Regions from separate parts of the Thauera sp. DNT-1 genome, predicted to be linked through region 1. Evidence: predicted binding sites of a transcription regulator. Region 1 holds the regulator's gene; each other region holds the start of a gene.
The links. The regulator FNR, encoded in region 1, switches genes on or off when oxygen is low (the NO sensors DNR and NnrR bind a similar motif). The targets are predictions, from matches to a motif close to TTGANCTAGNTCAA.
Positions count from the first base shown of each region.

Region 2: the regulator FNR is predicted to act here: its motif matches at 4,655-4,668, upstream of ubiU (ubiquinone anaerobic biosynthesis protein UbiU).
Region 3: the regulator FNR is predicted to act here: its motif matches at 3,334-3,347, upstream of napF (ferredoxin-type protein NapF).

Region 1 covers NZ_AP043752.1:4,064,286-4,074,101, forward strand. Annotated here, with positions in the region: gene ccoG (cytochrome c oxidase accessory protein CcoG) at 1-258, shown strand, start outside; gene ACZ5PP_RS18765 (FixH family protein) at 260-769, shown strand; gene ACZ5PP_RS18770 (DUF3149 domain-containing protein) at 794-943, shown strand; gene ACZ5PP_RS18775 (universal stress protein) at 1,025-1,468, opposite strand; gene ACZ5PP_RS18780 (MBL fold metallo-hydrolase RNA specificity domain-containing protein) at 1,604-3,013, shown strand; gene ACZ5PP_RS18785 (Crp/Fnr family transcriptional regulator) at 3,055-3,738, opposite strand; gene ACZ5PP_RS18790 (SirB2 family protein) at 3,821-4,201, shown strand; gene fnr (fumarate/nitrate reduction transcriptional regulator Fnr) at 4,238-4,978, opposite strand; gene hemN (oxygen-independent coproporphyrinogen III oxidase) at 5,119-6,510, shown strand; gene ACZ5PP_RS18805 (sulfite exporter TauE/SafE family protein) at 6,582-7,292, shown strand; gene ACZ5PP_RS18810 (heavy-metal-associated domain-containing protein) at 7,339-7,548, shown strand; gene ppa (inorganic diphosphatase) at 7,639-8,166, shown strand; gene ACZ5PP_RS18820 (arsenic resistance protein) at 8,630-9,613, shown strand; gene pyk (pyruvate kinase) at 9,741-9,816, opposite strand, start outside.
Region 2 covers NZ_AP043752.1:3,385,981-3,395,796, forward strand. Annotated here, with positions in the region: gene pncC (nicotinamide-nucleotide amidase) at 1-390, opposite strand, end outside; gene ACZ5PP_RS15640 (phosphatidylglycerophosphatase A family protein) at 395-877, opposite strand; gene thiL (thiamine-phosphate kinase) at 909-1,868, opposite strand; gene ubiT (ubiquinone anaerobic biosynthesis accessory factor UbiT) at 1,989-2,525, opposite strand; gene ACZ5PP_RS15655 (U32 family peptidase) at 2,562-3,458, opposite strand; gene ubiU (ubiquinone anaerobic biosynthesis protein UbiU) at 3,577-4,593, opposite strand; gene ACZ5PP_RS15665 (high affinity choline transporter 1) at 4,720-6,180, opposite strand; gene ubiB (ubiquinone biosynthesis regulatory protein kinase UbiB) at 6,347-7,876, opposite strand; gene argS (arginine--tRNA ligase) at 8,037-9,800, shown strand.
Region 3 covers NZ_AP043752.1:2,498,168-2,507,983, reverse strand. Annotated here, with positions in the region: gene ACZ5PP_RS11590 (Crp/Fnr family transcriptional regulator) at 1-467, opposite strand, end outside; gene ACZ5PP_RS11585 (histidine kinase) at 724-2,637, shown strand; gene narL (two-component system response regulator NarL) at 2,634-3,278, shown strand; gene napF (ferredoxin-type protein NapF) at 3,404-3,940, shown strand; gene ACZ5PP_RS11570 (chaperone NapD) at 3,937-4,191, shown strand; gene napA (nitrate reductase catalytic subunit NapA) at 4,193-6,739, shown strand; gene napG (ferredoxin-type protein NapG) at 6,808-7,701, shown strand; gene napH (quinol dehydrogenase ferredoxin subunit NapH) at 7,698-8,633, shown strand; gene ACZ5PP_RS11550 (nitrate reductase cytochrome c-type subunit) at 8,630-9,082, shown strand; gene ACZ5PP_RS11545 (NapC/NirT family cytochrome c) at 9,106-9,726, shown strand.

The DNA of each region.
Region 1 (9,816 bases):
TACCAGCTTCAGGTCATGAACATGACCGAGTCGCCGCGTGCGTTCAGCATCGGCGTCTCCGGCCTGAACGGAATCCGCATCAAGGGTCCGCAGCGGGTCGAGGTCGCGCCGGCCGGCGTGCAGTCGGTCACCGTTCAGGTGCACGTCCCCTACGACGAAGGCAAGCCGGGGGCCAACACGATTTTCTTCGACGTCGCTGCGGAGGATGATCCCGCCTTGACGCTCAAGGAAGAGTCCACTTTCCTGGTACCGCGCTGACATGCGAAGCAAGAAGCCCGAAGCCCCGGTCGAGCCCTGGTACCGCCAGGGCTGGCCCTGGTTCCTCATCGCCCTGCCCGCGACCGCGGTGGTCGCCGGCATCGCCACCCTGGTGATCGCCGCGAAGACCTTCGACGGCATGGTGGTCGACGACTACTACAAGGAAGGCCAGGCGATCGTGCAGACCCTCGGCCGCGTCGAGCACGCCCGCGAGCTTGGCTTGCGCGCCGCCTTGCGCATCCGCAGCGACTCGATCCACGTGGAGCTGACGGCTACCGCGCCGGGCAGCCTGCCCGACAGCATCCGCCTGACCGTCGCCCACCCCACGCGGAGTGGCCTCGACCAGGAGCTGCTCGTCCGCGGGCGCTCCGGTGTGTATGAGGCCACGCTCGTACCGCTGAGCACCGGTCGCTGGTTGTTCGTGATACAAGACGAGGCCCGAAGCTGGAGAATGGACGGGTCCGCTTACCTCCCTGCAGAGATGGAGATCCGGATGGATCCGAATGTCTGAGTTTCTTGCAAAGGGAGAAGCACCATGGCCTGGGAATTGTTGTTCAAGAGCGATATCGGTCTGCTGAGCCTCTTCACCATCGTCTTCATTCTGGTGATGGCCGTCTACCTTTACCGCTTCGCCCGCCGCCATATGGCGGAGGACGAGCAGAAGGCCCGTAGCGCCCGCTCATGAGCGATCCGCACCGCGGATGAAAACGGCCCGCACGAGCGGGCCGCATGCTTTGGGGGGCCGCGCGCGGGGCCGATGCCGGTGTCAGCGGTAGACCAGAACCGGCGTCTTGCTGTGGGTCAGCACCTTTTGCGTCTCGGAGCCGAGCAGCAGGCCTGCGATGCCGCGACGGCCGTGCGAGGCCATGAAGATGAGGTCGCAGCCATGGCGGTCGGCGGCGTCGATGATCGCCTCGTAGGGCACCTCATTGACCGCGGTGTCGCTGTCGCAGGCCACGCCCGCCGCTTCCGCCGCACCGCGCGCCTTTGAAAGGATCGCCTCGGCTTCGGATGCAGCCGATTTCGCGAACTGCTCGGGCGTGGTCGGATCGATCAGCGCGCCCTCGCCGTAGATCGGCATCGGGAAGTCCGGCTGCGAATAGAAGAAGGTGATGCGCGCGCCGGTCTCCTTCGCGAAGGAGACGGCACGGGCGACCGTGCTGTCCGAGAGTGCCGAGCCGTCGGTCGGTACCAGGATGTGCTTGAACATGACGTACGCTCCCTGTGGTGTGTCGTGCTTCGATTATAGCGAGCGGATGGGGTCCGCCATGATTGATCATGATCAAGCCGTCGAGCGATCACGAAGGGCACAGTGGGAACCCCTGAAAGATCGGCGAGGCCAGCGATGATGCTCACCTTCCTTGGCGCTGCGGGCGAGGTCACCGGCTCCTGCCTGCGGGTCGATCACGAGCGCGGTGCATTTCTGGTGGATTGCGGCCTTTTCCAGGGCGGGCGCGAAGCCGACCGCAAGAACCGCGACGCCCTCGATTTCGAGCTGCGCGACATCGATTTCGTGCTCCTCACCCACGCCCATCTCGATCACTCCGGCCTGCTGCCGCGCCTCGTGGCACTGGGATATCGAGGGCGCATCTTCGCCACCACGGCCACTGTCGATCTGCTCGGCGTGATGTTGATGGATTCCGCCCATATCCAGGAGAAGGAGGCCGAGTGGGCGCTGCGCGACACGCGCTCGCGCAAGATGGCACGCCGGGCGGAGGTGGCCCCGCTCTACACCGTGGAGCAGGCGCGTACCAGTCTGGGCCGTTTCGTCCCCACCGACTACGACGACTGGATCGAGCCCGGCCCGGGCGTGCGCTGCCGCTTCCGTGACGCCGGGCACATCCTCGGTTCGGCGATCCTCGAGATCGACGTCGGCGAGCGCGGCCACACCCGCCGGCTGGTCGCCTCGGGCGACATTGGCCAGCCGATGCGCCCGGTGCTGCGGGACCCGGTGCGGATCGCCCGGGCCGACTACCTGTGCGTCGAGTCGACCTACGGCAACCGCGCCCACCGCTCCTTCGCCGCCACCTGCGACGAGCTCGCGCTCGCCTTGCGGCGCACGCTCGAGGTCGATGGCGGCAACGTGATCATCCCGGCGTTCGCGGTCGGGCGTACCCAGGAAGTGCTGTTCGTGCTCGCCGACCTGGTGCGCGCCGGACGCATCGCCCGGCTCGACGTCGTGGTCGACTCGCCGATGGCCTCTGCGGTCACCGCGCTCACCGTGCGCCACACCGCCCTCTGGGACGATGAGACGCGTGCGCTCTACGCCTGGGCCGAGGCCAACTCGGGACGCTTCCGTGTGCGGTTCGTGCAGGACGTCGAGGAATCGAAGGCGCTCAATGCGGTGCCGGGCGGGCTGGTCGTGATCTCGGCAAGCGGCATGTGCGATGCCGGTCGGATCAAGCACCACCTGCGCCACAACCTCGGCCGGCGCGAGTGCGCAGTGGTCATCGCAGGCTTCCAGGCTGCCGGCACGCTCGGCCGCCGGCTGGTCGACGGTGCGCACCAGGTCACCCTGTTCGGCGAACGTATCCCGGTGCGTGCGCGCATCCATACCATCGGCGGGCTCTCCGCCCACGCCGACCAGCCCGCACTCCTCGACTGGCTGCGCGGCTTCGGCGAGGCGCCGCGGCGCACCTTCGTGGCGCACGGCGAGCCGGCCGCCTCCGCCGCCTTCGTCGAGGCGGTCGAGCGCGAACTGGGCTGGAGCAGGGTCGAGGCGGCGCGGCCCGGCGTGCCGGTCGTGCTCGAGTGAGCGTCCGCGCGCAAGCGGACCGGGAGGGCGGCGAGGGCCGCTCAGGCGTTGTAGCGCGACAGCCGTACCGGATCGTGCAGACTCACGCGCTTGCCCTGCACGGTGATCAGGCCGGCGTCGCTGAGGTCGTGGAAGATGCGCGACAGGGTCTCGGGCGTCAGGTTGAGGCGCGAGGCGATCACCTGCTTGCTCGTCGGCAGCGCGATCTCGCAGGGTGCGTCGTTGTCGGCCACCTGCAGCAGGTAGCCGATCACGCGCTGGGTGCTCGAGCGCAAGGAGTAGGTCTCCACGTCCTGGATCAGCCCGTGCAGGCGGATCGCCATGCCGGCGAGCAGCTTGCGCGCGAAGGTGGAGTCCTGGTCGATGAGTTCGCTCACCACCGCCTGGCCGACGTGCACCAGCACGGTCTCGCTCAGGGCCTCGGCGAAGACCGGGTAGGGGTGGTTCATGAACATCACGGCCTCGCCGAAGCTCTGCATCGGGCCGATGATCTCGACCACCTTCTCGGTGCCTTGCGAGGACGAGAAGGCGAGCTTGACCTGGCCGGAGACCACGAAGTAAAAGCCGTGCGGCAGGTCGCCGCGCTGGAACAGCACTTCGCCGCGGGCGACCTGGCGCTCGCGGGTGTAGCGCGCGACCAGCTGGATGTCCGCCTCCGACAGTTCGCTGAACAGCGGGATGCGGCGCAGCAGGGAGGGGATGTCGAGCGGGGTCGTGTTGGGCATCTGGAACTCTCCGTCTGGGGACGCAATTTCAATTCGGCCGGTTGTCGAGCGGCGCCCTGACCGGCTTTCGTTAGGATCGTGGATGTACTACCTGATCAAGAACCTGCATGTGACCTGCGTCGTGCTGAGCGCCGCCGGCTTCCTGCTGCGCGGCATCTGGATGCTCACCGGCAACGCCCTGCTGCAGCACCGCCTGACGCGGCTCCTGCCGCACCTCGTCGACAGCACGCTGCTCCTGTCTGCGATCACGCTGGCGGTAATGATCGGGCAATACCCCTTCAGCGCCGGCTGGGTCACGGCGAAGGTGATCGGCCTGCTCGCCTACATCCTGCTCGGCACGTTGGCGCTCAAGCGCGGACGTACCCGTGGCGTGCGGCTCGCCGCCTTCGCCGGCGCGATCCTGGTCTATGCGTGGATCGTGTCGGTGGCGCTGAGCAAGAACGTCGCCGGCTACCTCGCCTGAGCCGTCGAGCCCCGGGTCGTCCCGGCCACGGCGTGCTCAGCGCGCGCCGTGCTGGTGCTGGATCAGGCGCTTGAGGCCGGCGAGGTCGAGCAGGTGTACGTGCTTCTGCTGCACCGCGATCAGCCCGTCCTCCTGGAAGCGCGAGAAGGCGCGCGACACCGTCTCGAGCTTGAGTCCGAGGTAGGAGCCGATCTCCTCGCGCGTCATGCGCAGGTTGAACTCGCTCGGCGAGAAACCGCGCGCCGTGAAGCGCTGCGACATGTTCAGCAGGAAGGCGGCCAGGCGCTCTTCGGCGCGCATCGAGCCGAGCAGCATCATCACGCCGTGATCGCGCACGATCTCGCGGCTCATGACCTTGTGGAACTGAAGTTGCAAGCCCTCGATCTCATGCGACATCTGCTCGAGCTTGTCGTAGGCGATCACGCACACCTCGCTGTCCTCGAGCGCCACCGCGTTGCAGCTGTGGGCCTCGGTGCTGATGCCGTCGAGACCGAGGATCTCGCCGGTCATCTGGAAGCCGGTCACCTGTTCGCGACCGTCCTCGAGCAGCACGTCGGTCTTGAACGAGCCCGCGCGGATCGCGTAGATCGCCTCGAAAGAGTCACCGGCGCGGTAGAGATTGTGCTGGCGCTTGACCTTGCGGCGCGCGCCCACCAGTTCGTCGAGCCGGCTCAGCTCACGATCGGACATTCCGAAGGGGAGGCACAACTCGACGAGGTTGCACTGCGAACAGGCCGATTTGAGCCCATCCACGGTAATTGGCACGCTAGCCCTCATCTGCACGATAATCCTGCTTTCCTGACATTAGAGACGCCTGCGCTGGAGTGGCGGGATTGCTAATCACACCCGTTGACCCAAGTCAACCAACATTACGGAGGCTTCTGCCATTGTTCGGCAGACAGCCCGCCAGCAAGATCATGAAAAGCCAGACCGACCTCATCTTCGACCCGCAACTGATCCGCAAATTCGACATCAACGGGCCGCGCTACACGTCCTATCCCACGGCGGACCGCTTCGTCGAAGCCTTCAATGCAGAGGCGCTGCGGGCCTGGCTGGCCAAGCGGGCGGTGGGCGGCGTAAGCAAACCGCTCTCATTATACTTCCACATCCCCTTCTGCAACACGATCTGCTACTACTGCGCCTGCAACAAGATCATTACCAAGGATCATGGGCGCTCGGCCAAGTACCTGAAATATCTCGCGAAAGAAATCGAGATGCAGGCCGCTTGCCTGGAGGGGAGCCGCCAGGTCACCCAGCTCCACCTCGGCGGGGGCACGCCGACCTTTTTGTCGCACGACGAGATGCGCGAGCTCATGGCGGCGGTGCGCGAGCACTTCACGCTGGTGCCCAACGGCGAATACTCGATCGAGGTCGACCCGCGCAAGGTCGATTTCGACACCGTGAAGCTGCTCGCCGAGCTCGGCTTCAACCGCATGAGCGTGGGCGTGCAGGATTTCGCCGAGGACGTGCAGCAGGCGGTCAATCGTATCCAGAGCTTCGACGAGACCAAGCTGGTCATCGACGCCGCGCGCGCCAACGGCTTCAAATCGGTGAGCATGGACCTGATCTACGGCCTGCCCCGGCAGAACCCGACCAGCTTCGACCGCACGCTCGACCAGGTGCTGGAGATCTCGCCCGACCGCATCTCGCTGTACAGCTACGCTCACCTGCCGGGCCTGTTCAAGCCGCAGCGCCGCATCAACAGCGGCGACATGCCCACGGCCGACACCAAGCTCGCGCTACTGCAGCTCGGCATCCGCCGGCTCACCGAGGCGGGCTACGTGTATATCGGCATGGACCACTTCGCCAAGCCCGACGACGAGCTCACCATCGCCCAGCGCCAGGGCCGCCTGCACCGCAACTTCCAGGGCTATTCCACCCACGCCGAATGCGACCTGCTCGCCTTCGGGGTGTCGGCGATCGGCAAGATCGGTCCGGTGTACGCGCAGAACGTGAAGACGCTCGACGAGTACTACGACGCGCTCGACCGCGACGAGCTGCCGGTGCTGCGCGGCATCGAGCTCACCGCCGACGACCTGCTGCGGCGCGCGATCATCCAGGCGCTGATGTGCCACTTCGAGCTCTCGATGCAGTCGATCGAGATCGCCTACCTGGTCAACTTCCGCGAGTACTTCGCCGAGGAACTCGCCGATCTGCAGGAAATGGAGAAGGCCGGGCTGGTCAAGATCGACGGCGACTGGATCAGCGTGCAGCCCGGCGGCCGCCTGCTGGTGCGCGGCATCGCGATGGTGTTCGACCGCTACCTGCGCGCCGACCGCGAGCGCCAGCGCTACTCGCGGGTGATCTGAACGCCGCACGGATTGCGCACCGCAGCGTAGAATGAGGGCCTCGCATTTCCCGCGGGGCCCTTTTCTTCTTCATGCCCGAAACCGGTTATCTCGCCGTCTTCCTGATCGGCCTGCTCGGCGGCACCCACTGCGTGTCGATGTGCGGCGGCATCGTCGGCGCGCTCAGCATGCAGGTGCATGTGCCCGGCAGCCGGCCGCAGTGGCCGCTGCACCTGGCCTACAACCTCGGGCGCATCGGCACCTACACCTTGCTCGGTGCCTGTGTCGGCCTGCTCGGCTCGGTCGGCCTGCTCTACGAGGGCATGCTGCCGGTGCAGATGACGCTGTACGTGCTCGCCAACCTGATGCTGGTGGCGCTCGGGCTCTACCTCACCGGCTTCACCCGCCTGCTCGCGCCCATCGAGCGCGTCGGTCACCTGCTGTGGCGGCGCATCCAGCCCGCCACCCGGCGCTTCCTGCCGGCGCGCTCGGTCGGGCAGGCGCTGCCGCTCGGCATGCTGTGGGGCTTCATCCCCTGCGGGCTCACCTATTCCATCCTCGCCACTGCGCTCGTCACCGGATCGGGTGCACGCGGCGCCGGCCTGATGCTGGCCTTCGGGCTGGGCACGCTGCCCAACCTGCTGCTGGCAGGCATGCTCTTCAAACGCTTCCGCGACATCACCCGCCACCCGAGGGTGCGCCTGGCCTCCGGGCTCCTCGTGCTCGGCTTCGGCCTGTTCGGGCTGTACCACGCCCCCTCGCTCGGTGGCGACCTGTGGCGCGGCGTGGTGTGCGTGACCTGAGGGTGCGACGGCACGCCCCTTTCAACCCATCGGGAGTCCTGGATAAATGAACGAAACGACGATCAAGGTCGAAGGCATGAGCTGCGGCGGCTGCGTGAAGAACGTCACCGGCGTGCTGAAGGCGCTGCCCGGCGTGGAGGACGTGCGGGTGTCGCTGGAAGGCGCATCCGCCACCGTGCGCCACGATCCGGCCAAGGTGTCGATCGACGCGTTGCGCGCCGCGGTCGAGGGCGCGGGCTTCGATTCCCCGGCCTGATCGGCAGCCTTAGCCGGGGGCATCGTCGCAGTGCAAGACATTGTGGTTTCCCCCTATAATCCGCGCACAATTTTTCCACGGGAGGGATGTATGGGCTTCGAACAGGTCAGCGCCGGCAAGGACGTGCCGAACGACATCAACGTCATCATCGAGATCTCCGCCCAGGGCGATCCGATCAAGTTCGAGGTGGACAAGGACAGCGGCGCCGTCTTCGTCGACCGCTTCATGGGCACCTCGATGCGCTACCCGCTGAACTACGGCTACGTCCCGCACACCATCGCCGGCGATGGCGACCCGGTCGACGTGCTGGTCGTGACCCCGTTCCCGCTGCAGCCTGGCGTGGTCATCCGCTGCCGTCCGGTCGGCGTGCTGAAGATGGAAGACGACGGCGGTGTCGACGCCAAGGTCGTTGCCGTGCCGGTGTCGAAACTGACCCCGCTGTACGACAAGGTGCAGACCACCGACGACCTGCCCGAGCTGCTGATGAAGCAGACGGTGCATTTCTTCGAGCATTACAAGGACCTCGAGCCCGGCAAGTGGGTCAAGGTCCTGGGCTGGGGCACGGTCGAGGATGCCAAGGCCGAGATCGTGAACGGCCTGGCGGCTGCCAAGAAGTAATCCCGGGAACGCACGTTTCCGGATGACCCGGGGCCCACGCATGCGTGGGCCCCGGCCGTTTACGGCGCGGCTGACGTGACACTGACGGGATTGGCAGTGCCTTGTCGGCCATGGGGGCTGATGTGGCAGCCGAGTCGCGGGGCAGGGGCCGGGTTCGCGGCCTGCGCTTCTCCTACAGCGGCTGCCACCTGCGAGGTCTCGTGCAGGAGTGGCGCAAGCCGCGAATGCGGCGGTGATCCGGGGGGCGCCCGCGTCGGTCCCTGCGTGGCCCTGTTCGCGGCTTGCGCCGCTCCTACGGAAACCGGCGTGCCCCGGGCGCGGGATAGAGGCGCGCCGTCAGACGTGCCCCCAGGAGGCCGAGCGGAGACGCCCACACGCGCCGTGACCTGGCATCGTGCTTGCTATCGTCATCGGAGGGTCGCGTCCTGGCAGGGCGCGTGCGAATGACGAAAACGGGGGATCCATGCTTGCGCTGCTGATGAAGATCAACAAGAACCTGATCCTCGCCATCCCGATGGCGATGGTGCTCGGCTTCGGCTTCGGGCTGCTCGCGCCGGTCGGCTGGCTGAAGTCGCTGATCGTGCCGCTGACCTTCCTGATGGTCTATCCGATGATGGTCAACCTGAAGCTCTCCAAGGTCCTCGAAGGCGGCGACCTCAAGGCGCAGGCGCTCGCGCAGGCGATCAATTTCGCCCTCATCCCCTTCGTCGCTTACGCGCTCGGCAAGGCCTTCTTCCCCGAGCAGCCGGCCTACGCGCTCGGCCTGCTGCTCGCCGCGCTGCTGCCCACCAGCGGCATGACGATCTCGTGGACCGGCTTTGCCAAGGGCAACCTCGGCGCCGCGGTCAAGATGACGGTGCTCGGGCTCGTCCTCGGCGCGCTCGCCACGCCGCTTTACGTGCGCTGGCTGATGGGCGCCGAGGTGCCGGTCGATATGGGCGCGGTGTTCATGCAGATCGTCGTCATCGTCTTCCTGCCCATGCTGGCGGGGCACTACACGCAGAAATGGCTGGTGGCGCGCCACGGCCAGGCCGCATACCATAAAGAGTGGGGGCCGCGCTTCCCGCCCTTCTCCACGCTGGGCGTGCTCGGCATCGTCTTCGTCGCGCTCGCCCTCAAGGCGAAGGACCTCGTGGCCCAGCCGGGCGAACTGATCGTGGTGCTGATACCGCTGCTGTGCCTGTATGCGATCAACTACGTTGTGAGTACCGTGGTGGCGCGTAGCCTGCTGCCCCGCGGCGACGCGATCGCGCTGGTGTTCGGCACGGTCATGCGCAACCTGTCGATCGCGCTCGCGCTGGCGATGAACGTGTTCGGCGCCTCGAGCTCGGGTGCGGCGCTGGTGATCGCGCTCGCCTACATCCTGCAGGTGCAGTCCGCGGCCTGGTATGTGAAGCTCACCGATCGCTTCTTCGGCCCCGCCGCACCCGCGAAGGCGGGGGGCTGAGCGGCGGCGCGGACGGAGCGATCGCGTCTCCGACCGCGTTTCCATGCTCCACGCCGCGACGGGTGGGTCGCCGGCATCTCCGACGCGCGAACACGGTTTGCGCCAAACGACCGCCTCAGCCCGCGACTCAGCCCGGAATTCTCGCCACGTGCAGCAGGTTGGTGCTGCCGCGTTGGCCGAAGGGCAGGCCGGCGATCACCACC
Region 2 (9,816 bases), 680 kb from region 1:
GGGGCGGTCGCGCCGTGCCCAAGCGAGGCAGACCGTGCCGACCGGCTTGGCGGGGCTGCCTCCACCCGGTCCCGCGACCCCGGACACGGCCACCGCGAGGTCGGCGCGGCTGTGGTCGAGCGCGCCAGCGGCCATTTCGCCCACGGTGGCTTCGCTGACCGCGCCGTGCGTCTCCAGCGTCGCGGCGCGCACGCCGAGCATTTCGGCCTTGGCGTCGTTCGAGTAGGTCACGAAGCCGCGGTCGAACCAGCCCGAGCTGCCGGCGATCGCGGTGACGGCCTCGGCGATCCAGCCGCCGGTGCAGGACTCCGCGGTGGCCAGCCACAGCCTGCGGTTGGCGAGGGCTTCGCCCACCCTGCGCGCGAGGGCGTCGAGTTCGTGATCGGTCATGGTCTCAGCTCCCCAGCAGGTGGACCAGCACCGCGAGCGCCAGCAGGGTGTAGCCGGCGGCGACGAGGTCGTCGAACATGACCCCGAAGCCGCCCTTGAAGCTGCGGTCGGCCCAGCGCACCGGAGGCGGTTTGACGATGTCGAAGAAGCGGAACAGTGCGACCGCGATCGCCTGCCACAGCAGCCCGGCGGGGGTGAACAGCAGCACCAGCCAGATCGCCACCATCTCGTCCCAGACGATGCCGCCGTGGTCTGGCACCCCCAGCGCTTGCCCGGTGCGCTCGGCGGCGAGCACGCCGGCGAGGAAGAAGCTGGCGAGCAGTGCGAGGAAGACGAACTCCGACACCGGGGTGCGGATCAGTGGGTAGATCGCCCACCCGAGCAGGGTGCCGACCGTGCCCGGCGCCCACGGCGACAGCCCGGCGCCGAAGCCCAGCGAGATGAAGTGGGCGGGGTGGCTCATCAGCAGGCGGGCGGTGGGGCGCATGGTCGTTTCGAGAGGTGGGCCGGATCGGGCCTCAGGCGAAGTGATCGTAGCCGCATGCGGCCGGGGCCGCCAGGCCGCCGTCGGCCTCGCGCAGCAGCAGGCGCTCGCGTCCGGGGGTGAATTCGCCGATGCGATGCAGGGGGAGGTCGAGTCGGGCCGACAAGGCATCGATCTCGGCACGGTGTCGGGGCGCGGCCGCGAACAGCAGCTCGTAGTCGTCTCCGCCCGCGATCAGGCAGCGCCGGCACAGCGCGGGATCGGCGCCGCTGGCGGCGAGCGCGGCGAGCGGCAGCGCCGCGACCTCGACGATGGCACCCGTGCCCGAGCATTCGAGGAGGTGTCGCAGATCGCCGAGCAGGCCGTCGGAGACGTCCAGCATCGCGCTCGCCAGGCTGCGCAGCGCGAGCCCGAGCGCTACGCGCGGCTGCGGCCGTTGCAGGGCGTCGACGAATTCGGCGTGGTGGATGGCGTCCAGGCCGGTTTCGCCGCGCAGCGCCGCGAGCCCGAGCGCGGCGCGGCCGGGCTGGCCCGAGATCCACAAGTCGTCGCCCGCGCGCGCTCCGCCACGGGTGATCGCGGCGCCGGCCGGGACCTCGCCGACGATGGTCACTGAAAGCGTCAGCGGTCCGCGCGTGGTGTCGCCGCCGGCGAGGTCGATCGCGAAGGCGTCGGCGCAGGCGAAGAAGCCGCGCGCGAACGCAGCGATCCAGGCCTCGTCCGCCTGCGGCAGCGCGAGCGCGAGGAAGGCCCAGCGCGGCTCGGCGCCCATGGCGGCGAGGTCGGAGACGTTGACCGCGAGCGTCTTCCAGCCTAGCCCTTCCGGGTCGGTGTCGGCGAAGAAGTGGGTGCCGGCCACCAGCATGTCGGTGGACACCGCCAGCCGCATGCCGGGGCGCGGCGCGAGCAGGGCGGCGTCGTCGCCCACGGCGAGCTCGGTGTGGCGCGCGGGGCGGGTGAAGTGGCGCCGGATCAGGTCGAATTCGGAGGGCATGGCGGCAAACGTCGGGCAGCGGACCGCGAGCTTACCGCGGATGCGGACGGACGCGCTGCGGTCGATGCGCGGCGGTGGCCGGAGGGGCCGGTTCGCGGCTTGCGCCGCTCCTGCAGGGGGTCAGCCGTGGCGGCCGAGCAGCTTCGCCTTGAGGGCGTCCCAGTCCACCGCGTCGAGCGTGTTCTTGACCAGCAGGCCGAGATCGGTGTCGCCTTCCATGCGCAGGCGGCGGCTGAAGAAAAGGGTGTCGGGGTCTTCCTCGCGCAGTGCCAGCGCCATGAAGTCGCGCGTGGTGGCGGAGAGGATCAGGTCCGGTCTGGCGCCCGCGGCCGGGGTGGCACGGCGGAAGCCGCGCTCGCCGAGGGTGAAGTCGAGCGTCAGCCCGGCGTCGAGCACACGCATCTGCAGGTGGCGGCCGCTCAGCGGTTCGAGGGTGTCGCGCGGCAGGATGCGGTCGAGCGCGAGGTTGAGCGCGAGCGTGAGCACGTGGGTCGGCGGCTGCTGGGGCAGGCGCGACACCAGCTTCGCCACCGGGGCGGGCACGGTGAAGTCGGGGATGCGCAGGGTGGCGAGGCGTTCGCCGATGCGCTGGCGCAGGCTGCCGGGCAGCAAGTGCGAAGGCAGCGGCGGGCGGGGCAGGGCAGGCAGTGCGGGCATGTGCGGACTCCGGGTTTGCAGCAGGTCGGAAAGGGGTCAGGCGGCGACGTACTGTTCGACGCCGGCGCGGCCGTGCCAGAAGCCGTTGCAGGGCTCCTCGACCATCCACTCGCGGCTGGCGGCGAGCGCGTCCGCCGGACCGCGCTGCTCGTCGAGCGCGGCGCGGAAGAGTTCGACGATCTGGCGAGTGTGCGCCCCTTGCGGGCTGATGCGCAGCACCTCGGCGCTGGCGCGCACGGCGGGCAGGTCGCCGAGCAGGTTGTGCACCCGTGCAGACTGGGTCTGCACGCCGTTGAGCGTCAGGAAGGGCGCGCCCTCGCGGGTGCGCAGCGTGATCCCGTCCATGATCGACAGGCAGCGGAACTCGCAGGTGTCCTTTTGCAGGTTGAAGTGGCGGGCGGTGAAGCAGCGCGCCGAGTGCGCCAGTGGCAGGCGGCCGTAGGCGAAGACTTCGGTCTCGATCGGCCTGGCGAGCGCGGCGCGCACCTCGGCGAGCGCCGCGCCCGACATCTCGGGGGCGACCGCCCAGCGCGTCGCGCCCGAGTCGATCATGAGCTGCAGCGTCGTGGGGTTGAAGATGTTCAGCGTGGGGCCGGCGATCCAGTTGTCCACGCCGGCCTCGACGAGCAGGCGCACCGCGCCCATGTCGTTGGCCTCGACGCGGAAGTCGTGCTGCCGGACGATGCGGCGCAGGGTCTTGAGGTCGGACTCGGATTCGATCAGGGCCTGCGAGCTGATCACCACCTCCTTGCCGGCGGCGGCGAGAACCTTGCCGACCTCCAGCCAGTCGTCCAGGCGCAGTTCGTGGCGGCGCGAGCACACCGTCTCGCCGAGATAGACGCTGTCGAGCGGGGCTTCGGCCAGGTCGGCGTAGAAGTCGAGCACGCTCTGGTGGGGCCAGTAGTAGAGCAGGGGGCCGAGGGCGAGTTTCATCGGGCGGTTCTCATTCGGATGGGGGGGCTCGACGCCGCGGGCGGGCGCGCTGCGGGCGCCTGCTCCGCGCGGCGGCGATCGGATCGGGTCGGGACGGCGCGGGCGGTCGGCGCGAGGCTCACTTCCACGGGCGGTAGTAGGCGCCGAGGGTGTGGCTCTGGCCTTCGGAGACCTTGTTGAGCTCGGCCATCCACGCCGGCAGCACGCTGAAACCTGCGGCGCCGCCGCTGTTCAACTTGTCGAGCGCGGCACGCCACACCTTGGTGACCTGGGCGACGTAGGCCGGGCTGCGCTGGCGACCCTCGATCTTGATCGCGCGGATGCCGATGCGCGCGAGTTCGGGCAGCAACTCGAGCGTGTTGAGGCTGGTGGGCTCCTCGAGGGCGTAGTAGGTCTCGTCGTTGACCTCGAAGCGACCCTTGCACAGGGTGGGATAGCCGGCACGCTCGCCTTCGGAGAAGCGGTCGATGAGGATGCCGTTGAGGCGCGTCTCCATGCCGCGCGGGGTGTCTTCCCAGCGCACGTGCTTGCCCGGCGAGCAGGCGCCGTTGCAGTTGGGCGACTCGCCGGTGGCGTAGGCCGACAGTGCGCAGCGGCCCTCGACCATCACGCATAGGCCGCCGAAGCCGAACACCTCGATCTCGACTTGGGTGTTGGCGACCACGCTCTCGACCTGGGCCATCGACAGCACGCGCGGCAGCACCGCGCGCTGGATGCCGAAGCGTTCGCGGTACCAGTTGATCGCCTCGTAGCTGGTCGCCGAGCCCTGCACCGACAGGTGCAGGCGCAGCTGCGGGTGGGTCTTTGCGGCGTAGGCCATGAGCCCGGGATCGGCGAGGATCACCGCGTCAACGCCGTAGTCGGCGGCGCGGTCGATCGCCTGTGTCCAGGACGACCAGTTGTCGGTCTGGGGATAGGTGTTGAGCGCTAGCAGCACCTTGCGCTTGCGTGCGTGCGCATAGGCGACACCCTCGCGCACCTGCGCCGGATCGAAGTTGAGCCCGGAAAAGTTGCGTGCGTTGGTGGCGTCCTTGAAACCGAGATAGACGCAGTCGGCGCCGTGATCGATGGCCGTCTTGAGGGCCGGGAGGCTGCCCGCGGGGCAGACGAGTTCGATCGGGGAAGACACGGACATGGAGCGGGGTTTCCAGAGGAAAAAAACGCCGCAACCATAAACGAGACCGGCGACCGACGCGTTGATCACCATCAAACGCATCGGCCGCCGGTGCGGGCTGCACGCACCCGGGCGGGCGCGGGACGGTCAGCGATGCGTGTGGTGGGTGCCCGCCGCCGCATGGTGGCCGCCGATGTGCGGGCGGTGGTGCGGCTGCCGGCCGATCAGTCCACCCGCCAGCATGCCGAGCGCGCTCGCCGCCACGCCGTAGAGCTGGGGCTCGATGTCGCCTTCGGGGACGAAGAGCTCGAAGAGGATCCAGGTCGACAGGCCGAGGATGATCGCCAGCGCGGCGCCGAGGTTGTTGGCGCGCTTCCAGAACAGGCCGGCGGCGAGCGGCACGAAGGCGCCGGCCAGGGTGACGCGGTAGGCGTTCTCGACCATCTCGTGGATCGAGGATTCGGTGCTGGTGGCGTACCAGGTGACGAAGGCTGTGAACAGCACCACGGTGATGCGCGTGCTGAGCAGGAAGGCGCGGTCGCCCATGCCCGGGAAGAAGCCGCGCAGCACGTTCTCGGAGAAGGTCACCGAGGGGGCGAGCAGGGTGCCGGAGGCGGTCGACATGATGACCGACAGCAGCGCGCCGAAGAAGATCACCTGGGCGTAGAAGGGCATGTACTGCAGGATCAGCGTCGGCAGGATGAGCTGCGAGTCCTGCTCCATCAGGCGCTCGACCATGCCGGGATCGATGATGTTGGCGGTGTAGGCGAGGAAGAGCGGCACCGCGGCGAAGAAGAAGTAGCTCACCCCGCCGAGCGTCGTGCCCCAGATCGCGACGCGCTCGTTCCTGGAGGAATTCACGCGCTGGAACACGTCCTGCTGCGGGATAGAGCCGAGCGCCATGGTGGCGAACGCGGCGATCCAGGCGACGATCTCGACCGCGTCCAGCGCGGGCAGGAACTCGAACTTGCCTTCGGCCGCGGCCTTGGCGATCACGTTGTCGAAGCCGCCCGCCATGTCGCCGGCGATCCAGCTCACCCAGACCAGGCCGATCACGATCACGATCATCTGCACGAAGGTGGTCATCGCCACCGACCACATGCCACCGAACAGGGTATAGACGAGGACGACGCCGGCGCCGATCAGCATGCCCTGGTTCATCGTGACCGCGTCGCCCGAGAGCACGTTGAACACCAGCCCGAGCGCGGTGACCTGCGCCGCCACCCAGCCCAGGTAGGAGAGCACGATGCAGATCGACAGCACGAGTTCGGTCGTGCGGTTGTAGCGCACGCGGAAGAAATCGCCCAGCGTGAGCAGGTTCATGCGGTACAACGGGCGGGCGAAGACGAGGCCGAACAGCACCAGGCAGGCCGAGGCGCCGAGCGGGTCGGAGATCAGGCCGTGGAAGCCTTCCTCGAGGAAGGTGGCGGAGATGCCGAGCACGGTCTCGGCGCCGAACCAGGTGGCGAACACCATCGCCAGCACGACGATCATCGGCAGGTTGCGCCCTGCGGTGATGTAGTCACGCGCATTGTGCACCCGGGTGGCGGCATACAGGCCGATGCCGATGGAGACGACCAGGTAGGCGACGACAAGCCAGAGCAGCATGGTTGGGCCTTTCGTGTTGGCGCATCCGCGCGCGGTGAGCGAAAAAAGAGGGCGCGAGTGTACCAACAGAACGCCGCCGCGGGGGGCGGGATGCGCGCGCCAAGGGCTTGATCGTTCGCGCTTTATTGCATGGGCGCAACGTCGGCGTTCAATGCCGCGGCGCGCGTCAGCCGAACAGGCGGTAGAGCTCCAGGCCGAGCAGGCCCATGGCGACGGCGCCGATGAAGAGCAGCAGGCGGCCCTGGGTGCGTTGCCCGGCGGCGAGCTCTTCGAGGCGCTGCTGCTGGGCGCTCTGGTGACGGGCCGATTCGGTGAGCGCCTGATGCACCAGGCGCGGCAGCTGCGGCAGGGTGCCGGCCCAGGCCGGCGCCTCTTCCTTGACCCCGCGCACCAGCGCGCGCACGCCCATGCGCTCGTCCATCCAGCGCTCGAGGAAGGGCTTGGCGGTCTTCCACAGATCGAGCTCGGGGTCGAGCTGGCGGCCCAGACCCTCGATGTTGAGCAGGGTCTTCTGCAGCAGCACGAGCTGCGGCTGCACCTCCATCTCGAAGCGGCGCGCGGTCTGGAACAGGCGCAGCAGGGTCTTGCCGAAGGAGATGTCCTTCAAGGGCTTGTCGAAGATCGGTTCGCACACGGTGCGGATCGCCGCCTCGAACTCGTCCACCCGCGTCTTTGCCGGCACCCAGCCGGCCTCGATGTGGGCGAGCGCCACGCGCCGGTAGTCGCGCTTGAAGAAGGCGAGGAAGTTGGTCGCGAGGTAGTTCTTGTCCACCTCGTTGAGCGTGCCCATGATGCCGAAGTCGAGCGCGATGTAGCGCCCGTCCTGATGCACGAAGATGTTGCCCGGGTGCATGTCGGCGTGGAAGAAGCCGTCGCGGAAGACCTGGGTGAAGAAGATCTCCACGCCGGCACGGGAGAGTGCTTTCAAATCGGTGCCCTGGGCGAGCAGCGCCGGCGTCTGCGAGATCGGCACGCCGCGCATGCGCTCCATCACCATGACCTTGCTGCCGCACCAGTCCCAATACACCTCGGGCACGATCAGCAGCGAGGAGTCGGTGAAGTTGCGCCGCAGCTGCGAGCAGTTGGCCGCCTCGCGCATCAGGTCGAGCTCGTCGTGCAGGTACTTGCTGAACTCTGCGACCACCTCGCGTGGCTTGAGGCGGCGGCCTTCGGGCCAGATCTTCTCCAGCAGCACCGCGGCGACTTCGAGCAGGGCGAGGTCGTGCTCGATGACGCGCTCGATGCCCGGGCGCAGCACCTTGACCGCGACGTCGGTGCCGTCGGGCAGGCGCGCGAAATGCACTTGCGCCACCGAGGCCGAGGCCACCGGCGTGCGCTCGAAGTCGTCGAAGACCTCGTCGATCGGACGACCGTAGAAGCCTTCCAGCACTTCGAGCGCCTGCTCGGTCGGGAAGGGTGGGACGCGGTCCTGCAGCAGGGCGAGCTCGTCGGCGAGGTCGGGCGGCAACAGGTCGCGCCGGGTCGACAGCATCTGGCCGAACTTGACGAAGATCGGCCCGAGCGACTCCAGCGCCTGGCGCAGGCGCGCGCCGCGCGACTCGGAAAAGGTGCGCCAGAAGAAGACCTTGTGCCACACGTGCGCCAGCCGGCCACTGCTGTCGGCGTCGAGCACCATGCGGTCGAGGCCGAAGCGCAGGCTGACGGAGACGATCTTGGCGAGGCGGAAGAGGCGCACGTTAACAGGCCGGGCAGACGCAAACCGCGGACTTTAGCCCGAAAGCGCCTGCGGGGGAACGGGCGGGAGCGCACCGCAGCGCAACCTGCGCTCACATCCTCGCCGGGGCGGACCGTGCCGATCCGCTATAATCGCGCGTTTCGAATTCATTCCGAGTGCCATGAGCGCCGATCCCAAAGTCCTGCTGACCGACCTGCTCCAGACCGCGCTGAAGAGCGTGGCGCCGGAGCTGGCAGCCACCCCCATCCTGCTGGAGCGCCCCAAGCAGGCGAGCCACGGCGACTTCGCCACCAACCTCGCGCTGCAGCTCGCCAAGCCGCTCAAGCGCAACCCGCGCGAGCTCGCCGGCCTGCTGCTCGCCGAGCTGCCGCCCTCGAAGCTGGTCGCCAGGGCCGAGGTCGCGGGCGCCGGCTTCATCAACTTCACGCTCGCCTCCGACGCCAAGACCGCGGTGGTGCGCGAGGTGCTGGCCAAGGGCGCGGATTTCGGCCGCGGGGCAGGCAAGGGCATCAAGGTGCAGGTGGAGTTCGTCTCCGCCAACCCCACCGGCCCGCTCCACGTCGGCCACGGTCGCGGCGCCGCCTATGGCGCCTCGCTCTCGGACGTGCTCGCCTTCGCCGGCTACGAGGTCAGCCGCGAGTACTACGTGAACGACGCTGGCCGCCAGATGGACATCCTGGCGCTGTCGACCTGGCTGCGCTACCTCGCCTTCTTCGGCATCGAGATTCCCTTCCCGCCCAACGCCTACCAGGGCGACTACGTGGTCGACATGGGCCGCGAGATGCGCGACGCCCACCAGGACCGCTTCGCCAAGGTCACCGCCATGCAGATCCTGGCCGGGACGCCCGGCCTGCCGCCTTCCGATCGCAAGGACGACGAGGCCAAGCAACAGCGCGAGGAACACCTCGACGCGCTGATCGCCAACGCCAAGAAGCTGCTCGGCGAGGACTACCCTTGGGTGCACGGCTTCGCGCTCAACGAGCAGCTCGGCGATGGTCGCGAGGACCTGCAGGAGTTCGGCGTGCGCTTCGACAAGTGGTTCTCGGAGCAGAGCCTGTTCGACACCGGCCTGGTCGAGCGCGCGGTGATCCAGCTCGAGAAGGCCGGTCACATCTATCTCCAGGACGGCGCGAAGTGGTTCCGCTCCACCGCCTTCGGCGACGAGAAGGACCGCGTCGTGCAGCGCGAGAACGGCCTCTTCACCTACTTCGCCTCCGACATCGCCTACCACCTCAACAAGTACGAGCGCGGTTTCGACCGCATGATCGACATCTGGGGCGCCGACCACCACGGCTACATCCCGCGCGTGAAGGGCGCGATCGCCGCGCTCGGGCTCGATCCGGCCCGACTGGACGTGGCCTTGGTGCAGTTCGCGGTGCTCTACCGCGACGGCCAGAAGACCTCGATGTCCACCCGCTCGGGCGAGTTCGTCACCCTGCGCGAGCTGCGCCGCGAGGTGGGCAACGATGCCTGCCGCTTCTTCTACGTGCTGCGCAAGTCCGACCAGCACCTCGACTTCGACCTCGACCTCGCCAAGAGCCAGAGCAACGAGAATCCGGTGTATTACGTCCAGTACGCCCACGCCCGCGTGTGCTCGGTGCTCGACCAGTGGGGCGGCGAGGCCGCGGAGCTGGCCGGTGCCGACCTCGGCCTGCTGCAGAACGAGCGCGAGCTCGCGCTGTGCGCGCGTCTGGCGAGCTTCGCCGAGCTGGTGCAGGACGCCGCCGCCGGCTACGCGCCGCACCAGATCGCGTTCTACCTCAAGGATCTCGCTGCCGACTTCCATAGCTGGTACAACGCCGAGCGCATGCTGGTCGAGGACGAGGCGCTCAAGCTCGCCCGCCTCGCGCTCGCCGCGGCGGTGCGCCAGGTGCTGGTCACCGGCCTGAAGATGCTGGGCGTGTCCGCGCCCGAGTCGATGTGATGCAGGGGGGGCAATC
Region 3 (9,816 bases), 1.6 Mb from region 1:
CTGAGCTGGAACTGAACCTGCATGGTCGACATCAGATCGTAGCTGGCTTCCGCGAGCCGGTTGCTCATCGACACCGAAAAGGCGGTCGAGCTCACCATCGCGGTGCGCAGCGCGGCGGTCGGCACCAGCAGCAGCTCGCTCGTTCCGATCGCCTGGGCGTTGGCCACGTGTGGGCGGTTGATCAGCGCGGCCTCCTCGCCGAAGAAGCTGCCGGGCTCGGCGAGGCGGACGATCTTCTCGCCGCCCGAGGGCGAGAGGACGAAGCATTTGACTCTTCCGTCGAGCACCAGGTAGATACCGCGCGGACAGTCCTCCTGCTGCACGAGGAGTTCGCCGCGGACGGCGTGGATCGGCCGCGCGGCGGCGAGCACGCGCTCGCGGGCGCAAGGGTCGAGCATGTCGAAGGGAGCGAAGCGGGCGAGCAGGTCGCTGGCGTCGGGGGCGAGGGAGGGGGGCCTGCAGCTCATGCGGATCTCCTGCGGACGTCGGCGTGGTTTTCCAGTCGGTAGACTAGCCGCTGGTTTCCACCCTGCATGGCGTCGCGACCTGCAGCGGGGCGCGCGCGTGTTTTTGGCATACCTCCGAAGAGGTATCCGCGGATTTTGGCAAGTCACTGAAAAGTAGACGCAAAGGTCGAGGCTTGCAGGCGTTGCAGCCGAGGATCGAAGTGGAAGGGGTATGTCCACGTTGTTGTCCCGGATCGCGTCCGGATGGAGATTTCACATGTATCTGGCGGTCCCCCGCCTGCTCGTGAGGCGCTCGATCATGCTGCTGGTGTCGGTCGCCCTCGTGGCGATGACGCTGATCGGGCTGGCGGGCATGAGCGCATCCTTCGTCGTGGTGGATCGCAGCCGCGACAGCGTGCAGGCGATCGCCGTGGCCAGCACCCTGCGCGGCCATACCCAGCGGATCGCCAACCTGATCGCGATCGATGCGCTCAAGGGCCGCATCGGTGTGTCCGAGCGCACGCGCGCGGCGATGGCCGACATCGAGCGCGAGCTGCAGCAGGCCGCGCTGCGCCGCTTCGTGGACGAGGCCCCGGGAGAGCTCTTCGCGGCGACCTACCGCGGCGTGCAGGCGGGTTGGGAGCGCTCGGTGCGGCCGCGGATCGAGGCGCTCGCCGGGCCTGTGCCGCCGGATGCGCGCGAGGTCGAGACGCTGCTCGCCGGGGTCGACGACTTCGTCGGTCAGGTCGATAGCCTGGTCGCGGTGCTCGGCCAGGAGAACGAGCGCCGTATCGACGAGCTGCGCCGCATCCTCGCGCTCGCCGCGGCGGTGACGCTGGGGGTGGTGCTGGTGGTGATCGTCTTGCTGCAGCGGGCGCTGCTGCGCCCGCTCGGTGGCCTGCTCGACGCCGCACGCCGCATCGCCGGCGGTGATTTCGGCGTGCGCGTGCGCTACACCGGGGAGGACGAACTCGGCCAGGTCGGCAGCGCCTTCAACCTGATGGCCGACGAACTCGCCCGCCACTATCACCTGCTCGAGCTGCGCGTCACCGAGAAGACCGCCGAGCTGCAGCGCAGCAACCGTTCGCTCGAGCTGCTCTACCACGCCATCGCCCGGCTCTACCAGGCGCCGAGCGCGCCCGACGCCTACGAGGCGACCCTGCGCGACATCGACCGCGTCGCCGGGCTGGAGGGCTCCTTCGTCTGCATCGAGCCGCGCCCCGGCGCCCCCGCGGCGGTGATCGCCTCGTCCATGGGGCCCTGTCCGGATCGCGCCGAGCGCGGCGAGGACGCCTGCGCGGCCTGCCGGGCCGGCTCGGAGGGGCAGGCGCTGGCGCTGCTGTCGCCGACCCTGCTGCGCTTTCCGCTGCGCGACCGCGAGCACCATCACGGCATGCTGCGCCTGTCGCTGTCCGACGGCGCGCGCCTCGAGGACTGGCAGCGCCAGCTCGTCGAGGCGCTGTCGCGCCACATTGGCATGGCGCTCGGCGCGGCACGGCGCACCGAGCAGGAGCGCCTGCTCGCACTGCAGGAGGAGCGCTCGGTGATCGCGCGCGAGCTGCACGATTCGCTCGCGCAGGCGCTGTCCTACATGAAGATCCAGGTCAGCCTGTTGCAGCGCGCACTCGCCGATCCGGCGCGCACGGCGGAGGCGGAGCCGATCCTGGCCGACCTGCGCGAGGGCATCAGCGCCGCCTACCGTCAGCTGCGCGAGCTGCTGGTGTCCTTCCGCCTCGGCCTGTCGGCCGACCTCGCCACCCTGATGGAAGATGCGGCGCGCGAATACGGCACGCGCGGCGGTCTGGAGGTCGAGCTCGCCGTGGAGCTCGGCGCCTGCCAGCTCAGCCCGAACCAGGAGGTGCATGTGCTGCAGATCGTGCGCGAGGCCTTGTCGAACATGGTGCGCCACGCTTCGGCACGCCATGCCTGGGTGGCGCTGCGTGGCGGCGCGGATGGCGAGGTGCTGCTGGAGGTGCGCGACGACGGCTGCGGCATCGGCGCGCCGCCGGCGGATGCCCGCAACCACCACGGGCTGGCGATCATGCGCGAGCGCGCGCGCAGCATGGGCGGGGAAATCGACATCGGGCCGGCGCTGCCGAGCGGTACCCGGGTGTGCGTGCGCTTCCGATCCGCCAACGCGAGCATGGCGGCGATGGCGCAGGGTGATGCGAAGAAGGAAACGGAGACATGAACGAGAGCTGTCGCGTGCTGATCGTGGACGACCACCCGCTGTTCCGACGCGGACTGGTGCAGCTGCTGCGCACGATTCCAGCCTTCGTCCTCGTCGGCGAGGCCGCCAGTGGCGCAGAAGGGCTCGTGCTCGCGCGCGAGCTGCGCCCCGACCTGGTCCTGCTCGACCTCAACATGCGCGACGGCGACGGGCTCGACATGCTGCGCGGCCTGCGCGCGGCGCGCAGCGAGGCGCGCGTGGTGATGGTCACCGTGTCGGACTCCGGCGAGGATGTGGTGGCCGCCTTGCGCGGCGGCGCCGAGGGCTACCTGCTCAAGGACATGGAGCCCGAGGCCATGCTCGAGGCGCTGCAGGCCGTGGCCGCCGGGCGGGTGGTGATCCCCCCGCAGCTCAACCACCTCCTCGCCGCCGCGTTGCGCGGCGAGTCGCGGCCACAATCGGCGGGCGCCGCCGGGCTCACCGAGCAGGAGCTGCGCATCCTCGAGAAGATCGCCGCCGGGCTCCCCAACAAGCAGATCGGGCGCGAGCTCGACATCGCGGAGGGTACGGTGAAGGTCCACGTCAAGCACATCCTGCGCAAGCTCGAGCTGCGCTCGCGCGTCGAGGCCGCGGTGTGGGCGGTGGAGCATCTGCGGGCCTGAGCGGCGGGGAAGGGGGCGCGCGGCAAGCCCGGCTGTATTGAGATGAGTTCGCAGGTTGACTCAGGTCAATAATTGACTGCTGCTACTGGGCTGTAATGGCGGCTGCGCAATTTGCTGGATCGTCCTTGGCTTCCTCCGCATCTCCGCGCGCGGCGAGTTCCCGCCGGAACTTCCTCTTCGGACGCACGCGCGCAGTCGAGCCCGCACTCCGCCCGCCCTGGGCGCTGGAGGAGGACGACTTCGTCGCGCGTTGCACGCGCTGCGAGCGTTGTATCGAGGCCTGTCCCACCACCATCCTGGTGCGCATGGACGGCGGCTTCCCCGGGGTCGATTTCAGCCGCGGCGAATGCAGCTTCTGCGGCGATTGCGTCGCCGCCTGCGAACCTCGCGCGCTTTGGCGCGAGGACGCGTCCGCTGCGCCCTGGGATCGTGTCGCCGTGATCGGCGCAGCCTGCCTGGCGGCGCGCGGCGTCGAATGCCGCGTGTGCGGCGAGGCCTGCCCCGAGGGCGCCATCCGCTTCCGTCCCCGCCTCGGGGGCGTCGCCCATCCCGAACTCGACGCCGCCGCGTGCACCGCCTGCGGCGCCTGCATCGGCCCGTGCCCGACGCGTGCGATCGACACGCGCGTGCGCAATCCCCTCCCTACGGAGAGCGCAACATGAATATTGCAAGTCTGGTCGTGCGGGCCTTTCCCGCGGATTTCCCCGAGATCGTCGAGGGCCTGAAGAAGGTGCCCGGGGTCGAGTTGCACGGGCAGTCCGCCGAGAAGGGCAACATCGTCATCACCATCGAGGACGGCGCGGGCTGGTCGGTGACCGACTCGATCCTGGCGGTGAACCTGCTGCCCAAGGTGCAGGGGCTGACGATCGCCTACGAATACACCGATGAAGGTCTGGAATTGACGGAGGTCTGACATGAGCATGAATCGACGCGAATTCATCAAGAACAACGCGATCGCCGCGGCGGCCGCCACCGCCGGCATCGGGATCCCGGTCGTCGCCGAGGCGCAGCAGCCCGGCGCGGGCGGCACCAAGGTGCGCTGGGACAAGGCGGCCTGCCGCTTCTGCGGCACCGGCTGCTCGGTGCTGGTGGGCGTGCAGGACGGGCGCGTGGTCGCCACCCAGGGTGATCCGGACTCGCCGGTCAACCGCGGCCTGAACTGCATCAAGGGCTACTTCCTGTCCAAGATCATGTACGGCGAGGACCGCCTTACCAAGCCGCTGCTGCGCATGAAGAACGGCCAGTTCGACAAGAACGGCGAGTTCACGCCGATCTCGTGGGAGCAGGCCTTCGACATCATGGAGCAGAAGTGGAAGAAGGCGATCAAGGAGCACGGCCCCGACTCCGTCGCCATGTTCGGCTCGGGCCAGTGGACGGTGTGGGAGGGCTATGCCGCCTCGAAGCTGATGAAGGCCGGCTTCCGCACCAACAACCTCGATCCCAACGCGCGCCACTGCATGGCGTCGGCGGTGGCCGGCTTCATGCGCACCTTCGGCATCGACGAGCCGATGGGCTGTTACGACGACATCGAGAACGCCGACACCTTCGTGCTGTGGGGCTCGAACATGGCGGAGATGCACCCCATCCTGTGGAGCCGCATCACCGACCGCCGCCTGTCCAAGCAAGGCTGCCAGGTGCACGTGCTGTCGACCTTCGAGCATCGTTCCTACGAGCTCGCCGACAACCCGATGATCTTCGTGCCGCAGACCGACCTGGCGATCCTCAACTACATCTGCAACTACATCATCCAGAACGGCAAGGTGAACAAGGCCTTCGTCGAGCGCAACGTCAAGTTCAAGATCGGCGAGACCGACATCGGTTTCGGCCTGCGCCCGAACCATGTGCTGGAAGCCAAGGCCACGAGCAACGGCTACCCGGGTGCCGAGGGCAAGCCCAAGGGCGACACCGGCGCGGCCAAGGACATCAGCTTCGACGAGTTCGCCAGGTTCGTCTCGGAGTACACCGCCGAGAAGGTGTCGAAGCTTTCGGGCGTGCCGGAGGATCGCCTGGTCAAGATGGCCGAGCAGTATGCCGACCCGAACCGCAAGGTGGTGTCGTTCTGGACCATGGGCTTCAACCAGCACACCCGCGGCACCTGGGTGAACAACATGATCTACAACGTCCACCTGCTCGTGGGCAAGATCTCGGAGCCCGGCAACAGCCCGTTCTCGCTCACCGGTCAGCCCTCGGCCTGCGGCACCGCGCGCGAGGTCGGCACCTTCGCCCACCGCCTGCCGGCCGACATGGTGGTCACCAACCCGATGCACCGCGCGCTCACCGAGGAATTGTGGAAGCTGCCCGAGGGCACGATCCCGCCCAAGATCGGTCTGCATGCGGTGGCGCAGAGCCGCGCGCTCAAGGACGGCAAGCTCAAGTGCTACTGGACCACGACCACCAACAACATGCAGGCGGGCCCCAACGTCAATGACGAGATCTACCCGGGCTGGCGCAACCCGGAGGCCTTCGTGGTGGTGTCCGACGTCTATCCGACCGTCTCCGCGCTGTCGGCCGACCTGATCCTGCCGTGCGCGATGTGGGCCGAGAAGGAAGGCGCCTTCGGCAACGCCGAGCGCCGCACCCAGTTCTGGCGCCAGCAGGTGTCGGCGCCGGGCGAGGCCAAGTCCGACCTGTGGCAGTACATCCAGTTCGCCAAGCGCTTCAAGGTCGAGGAAGTGTGGCCGGAGGAGCTCGTCGCCAAGAAGCCCGAGTACCGCGGCAAGACCCTGTACGACGTGCTCTACGCCAACGGCCAGGTGAACAAGTTCCCGCTCGCCGACGTCGAGAAGGCCAACGGGCATGCGATTCCGGGCTACATGAACGACGAGTCGAAGGAGCTCGGCTTCTACCTGCAGAAGGGCTTGTTCGAGGAGTACGCCGCCTTCGGTCGCGGCCACGCCCACGACCTCGCCGACTTCGACGTCTACCACAAGGCGCGCGGCCTGCGCTGGCCGGTGGTGGACAACAAGGAGACCCTGTGGCGCTTCCGCGAGGGCTATGACCCGTACGTGAAGGCGGGCGAGGGCGTGAAGTTCTACGGCCACAAGGACAACAAGGCGGTCGTGTTCGCGCTGCCCTACCAGGATCCGCCCGAGATGCCCGACGCCGAGTTCGACATGTGGCTGTGTACCGGCCGCGTGCTGGAGCACTGGCACACCGGCTCGATGACCCGGCGCGTGCCCGAGCTGCACCGCTCGGTGCCCGAGGCACAGATCTTCATGCACCCCGAGGACGCGCAGAAGCGCGGCCTGCAGCGCGGAATGGCGGTCAAGGTGGTGTCGCGGCGCGGCGAGATCGTCGCCCGCCTGGAGACCCGCGGCCGCAACAAGCCGCCGGTCGGGCTCATCTTCGTGCCCTTCTTCGACGAAGGCCGGCTGGTGAACAAGCTCACGCTCGACGCCACCTGCCCGATCTCGAAGGAGACCGACTACAAGAAATGCGCGGTGAAGGTCCTTAAGGTCTGATGAGAGGAGGCGCGAGTCCGGCCCCCGCCGACCGGGGGGACGCGCGGAGGGCGGGGCTCGCGATGCTGATGAACGACAAGGTGCAATCGACCGGACGCGTTGAACCCGTCGCTCCGGCTTCGCGCCGCCGCTTCCTAAAGGATGCGGCGGGCGTCGCCGGCGGTGCGGGTCTGCTCGCGCTCGGTGCCGGGATGTACGCGAAGCAGGCGTCGGCGTTGCCGGCGACGGCCATCCGTCCGCCCGGCGCTCTCCCCGAAGACGCTTTTCTCGCGGCCTGCGTGCGCTGCGGCCTGTGCGTGCGCGACTGTCCCTACAAGACCCTGAAGCTGGCCGAGTTCGGCGACGGGGTGGCGACGGGCACGCCGTACTTCGAGGCGCGCGACATTCCCTGCGAGATGTGCGAGGACATCCCCTGCGTGGTGGCCTGTCCGACCGGCGCGCTCGACCGTGCGCTGGTCGATATCACCAAGGCGAAGATGGGGCTGGCGGTCCTGATCGACCAGGAGAACTGCCTCAACTTCCTCGGCCTGCGCTGTGACGTGTGCTACCGGGTGTGCCCGGTCATCGACCAGGCGATCACTCTCGAGCGCATGCACAACCCGCGCTCCGACCGTCACGCGATGCTGCTGCCGACCGTGCATTCCGAGCACTGCACCGGCTGCGGCAAGTGCGAGAAGGCCTGCGTGCTGCCCGGCGAGGCGGCGATCAAGGTGTTGCCGATCAAGCTGGCGCAAGGCTCGAAGGCCGAACACTACCTGCGTGGCTGGGAAGAGAAGGAGGCCGCCGGCAAGTCGCTCATCGGCGACCAGGTCGAGCTGCCGGTGCGCGGCCTCGAAGGCAAGGCCTACGGTGACACTCGGGTCGAACCCGGGCAAGGGCCGGTCCAGGCGCCCGCGCAGGTGCCGGATTACGTTCCCGCGAAGCCGGCGGGCGGTGGTCTCGACTCGGGGTGGAAGCCATGAGCGCGCGACTCGGCGCCGGCGGCGTGCCGGAACGCAAGGTCCCGCCCACCAGCGTGCGCGGCGCCGCGATGCGCGGCGTGGTCGCACGTCCCGGGCGCGAGGCGGTGGAGGCGAAGGGCTGGCTGCGCGCGCACAAGTGGCTGCTGCTGCGGCGCGCGTCGCAGCTCGGCATCCTCGCACTCTTCCTCGTCGGGCCATGGCTGGGGTGGTGGATCGTCAAGGGCAACCTGTCGTCCAGCCTCACCCTCGGCGTGCTGCCGCTCACCGACCCCTTCCTGGTCGTGCAGCAGCTCGCCGCCGGGCACTGGCCCTACCGGGAGGCGCTGCTCGGCGCCGGCATCGTGCTCGCCTTCTATCTGCTCTTCGGTGGGCGGCTGTTCTGCTCGTGGGTGTGTCCGGTCAACCTCGTCACCGACGCCGCCGCCTGGTTGCGCCGGCGGCTGGGCCTCAAGGGTGGCAAGGTGCCGTCGGGCAGCACGCGCTACTGGCTGCTCGGCTTCGTGCTGGTCATCGCGGCGGCGACCGGCTCGCTGGCGTGGGAGTGGGTGAATCCGGTGTCGATGTTCCACCGCGGCCTGATCTTCGGTTTCGGACTGGCCTGGGGCATCGTCGGCGGCATCTTCTTCTACGACCTGCTCATCGCCCCGCGCGGCTGGTGTGGCCACCTGTGCCCGCAAGGCGCCTTCTACGCCCTGCTCGGACGCGCCGCCGTCGTCAAGGTCTCGGCCGCCAAGCGCAGCGCGTGCAACGACTGCATGGACTGCTTCGCCGTCTGCCCCGAGCCCCAGGTCATCCGGCCCGCGCTCAAGGGCGTAGGCCAGGACCACCCCCTCATTCTGGATGCCGACTGCACCACCTGCGGACGCTGCGTGGATGTGTGCGGCAAGGACGTTTTCCGCATTACGACCCGATTCAACAGGAGCGAGTCATGAACAAACAAACCCGAAATCTGGTGCTCGCGCTCGTCGCCGCTGTCGGCTTCGGTGCCATGGTGCCGCCCGCGGCGATGGCGCAGGCGGTGAAGAGCATTCGCGGCGCCGACGTGGCCGAGCAGGAGCTGCAGGTCGGCAACTACAAGCCGATTCCCGACCAGGCGCCGATCGAGCGCGACTACGTGCAGCAACCGCCGCTGATCCCGCACAAGGTGGAGGGCTACGAGGTCACGATCAACTTCAACAAGTGCATGGACTGCCACGCCTGGAGCCGCTACAAGGAGTCGGGCGCCACCAAGGTCAGCCTGACCCACTTCAAGGATCGTGACGGCGGCGAACTGTCGAACATCTCGCCGCGCCGCTATTTCTGCATGCAGTGCCATGTGCCCCAGACCGACGCCAAGCCGCTGGTCGGCAACAAGTTCCAGCGCGCGGAAGGCCTGCGCTGAAGAATCGACACACGGGGATCGACATGACCGACAACAACAAGAGCCTGATGCAGCGCATCCGCGGTGCGGGCTGGGGCGCCATCGTCCTGCTCGTCGCCGCGGGCGTGGTGTTCTGGGGGGGCTTCAACTGGGCCCTGGAGATGACCAACACGGAGAAGTTCTGCATTTCCTGTCATGAGATGGAGCAGAACGTCTTCAAGGAGTATCGCAACACCATCCACTACCAGAACCGCACCGGGGTGCGCGCGACCTGCCCGGACTGCCACGTGCCCAAGGAGTGGGGCCCGAAGATGATCCGCAAGATCAAGGCCTCGCGCGAGCTCTACGGCAAGGTGATGGGCACCATCGACACGCCGGAGAAGTTCGCCGCCGAGCGCCTGCGCCTGGCGCAGAACGAGTGGAACCGCATGAAGGCGAACAACTCGCAGGAGTGCCGCAACTGCCACAACTACGAGTATTTCGACTACTCGGTGCAGGGCCGTCGCTCCAACCAGATGCACCAGGCCGGCTTCGCCGAGGGCAAGACCTGCATCGACTGCCACAAGGGCATCGCGCACTCGCTGCCGCCGGTCGACCAGCACATCGGCGCGCCGCGCGAAGGCGTCGCTCCCGAGGTGATGCACCCGCCCGCGAAGAAGGACTGAGCTGCGCCGCAGCCCCCGCCCCGCGCTGCGCCGCATCGAGCGGTGCGCCGCGGGGCGCGCCTTTCCGGTGTGTGCCGGGATGGCGCATCC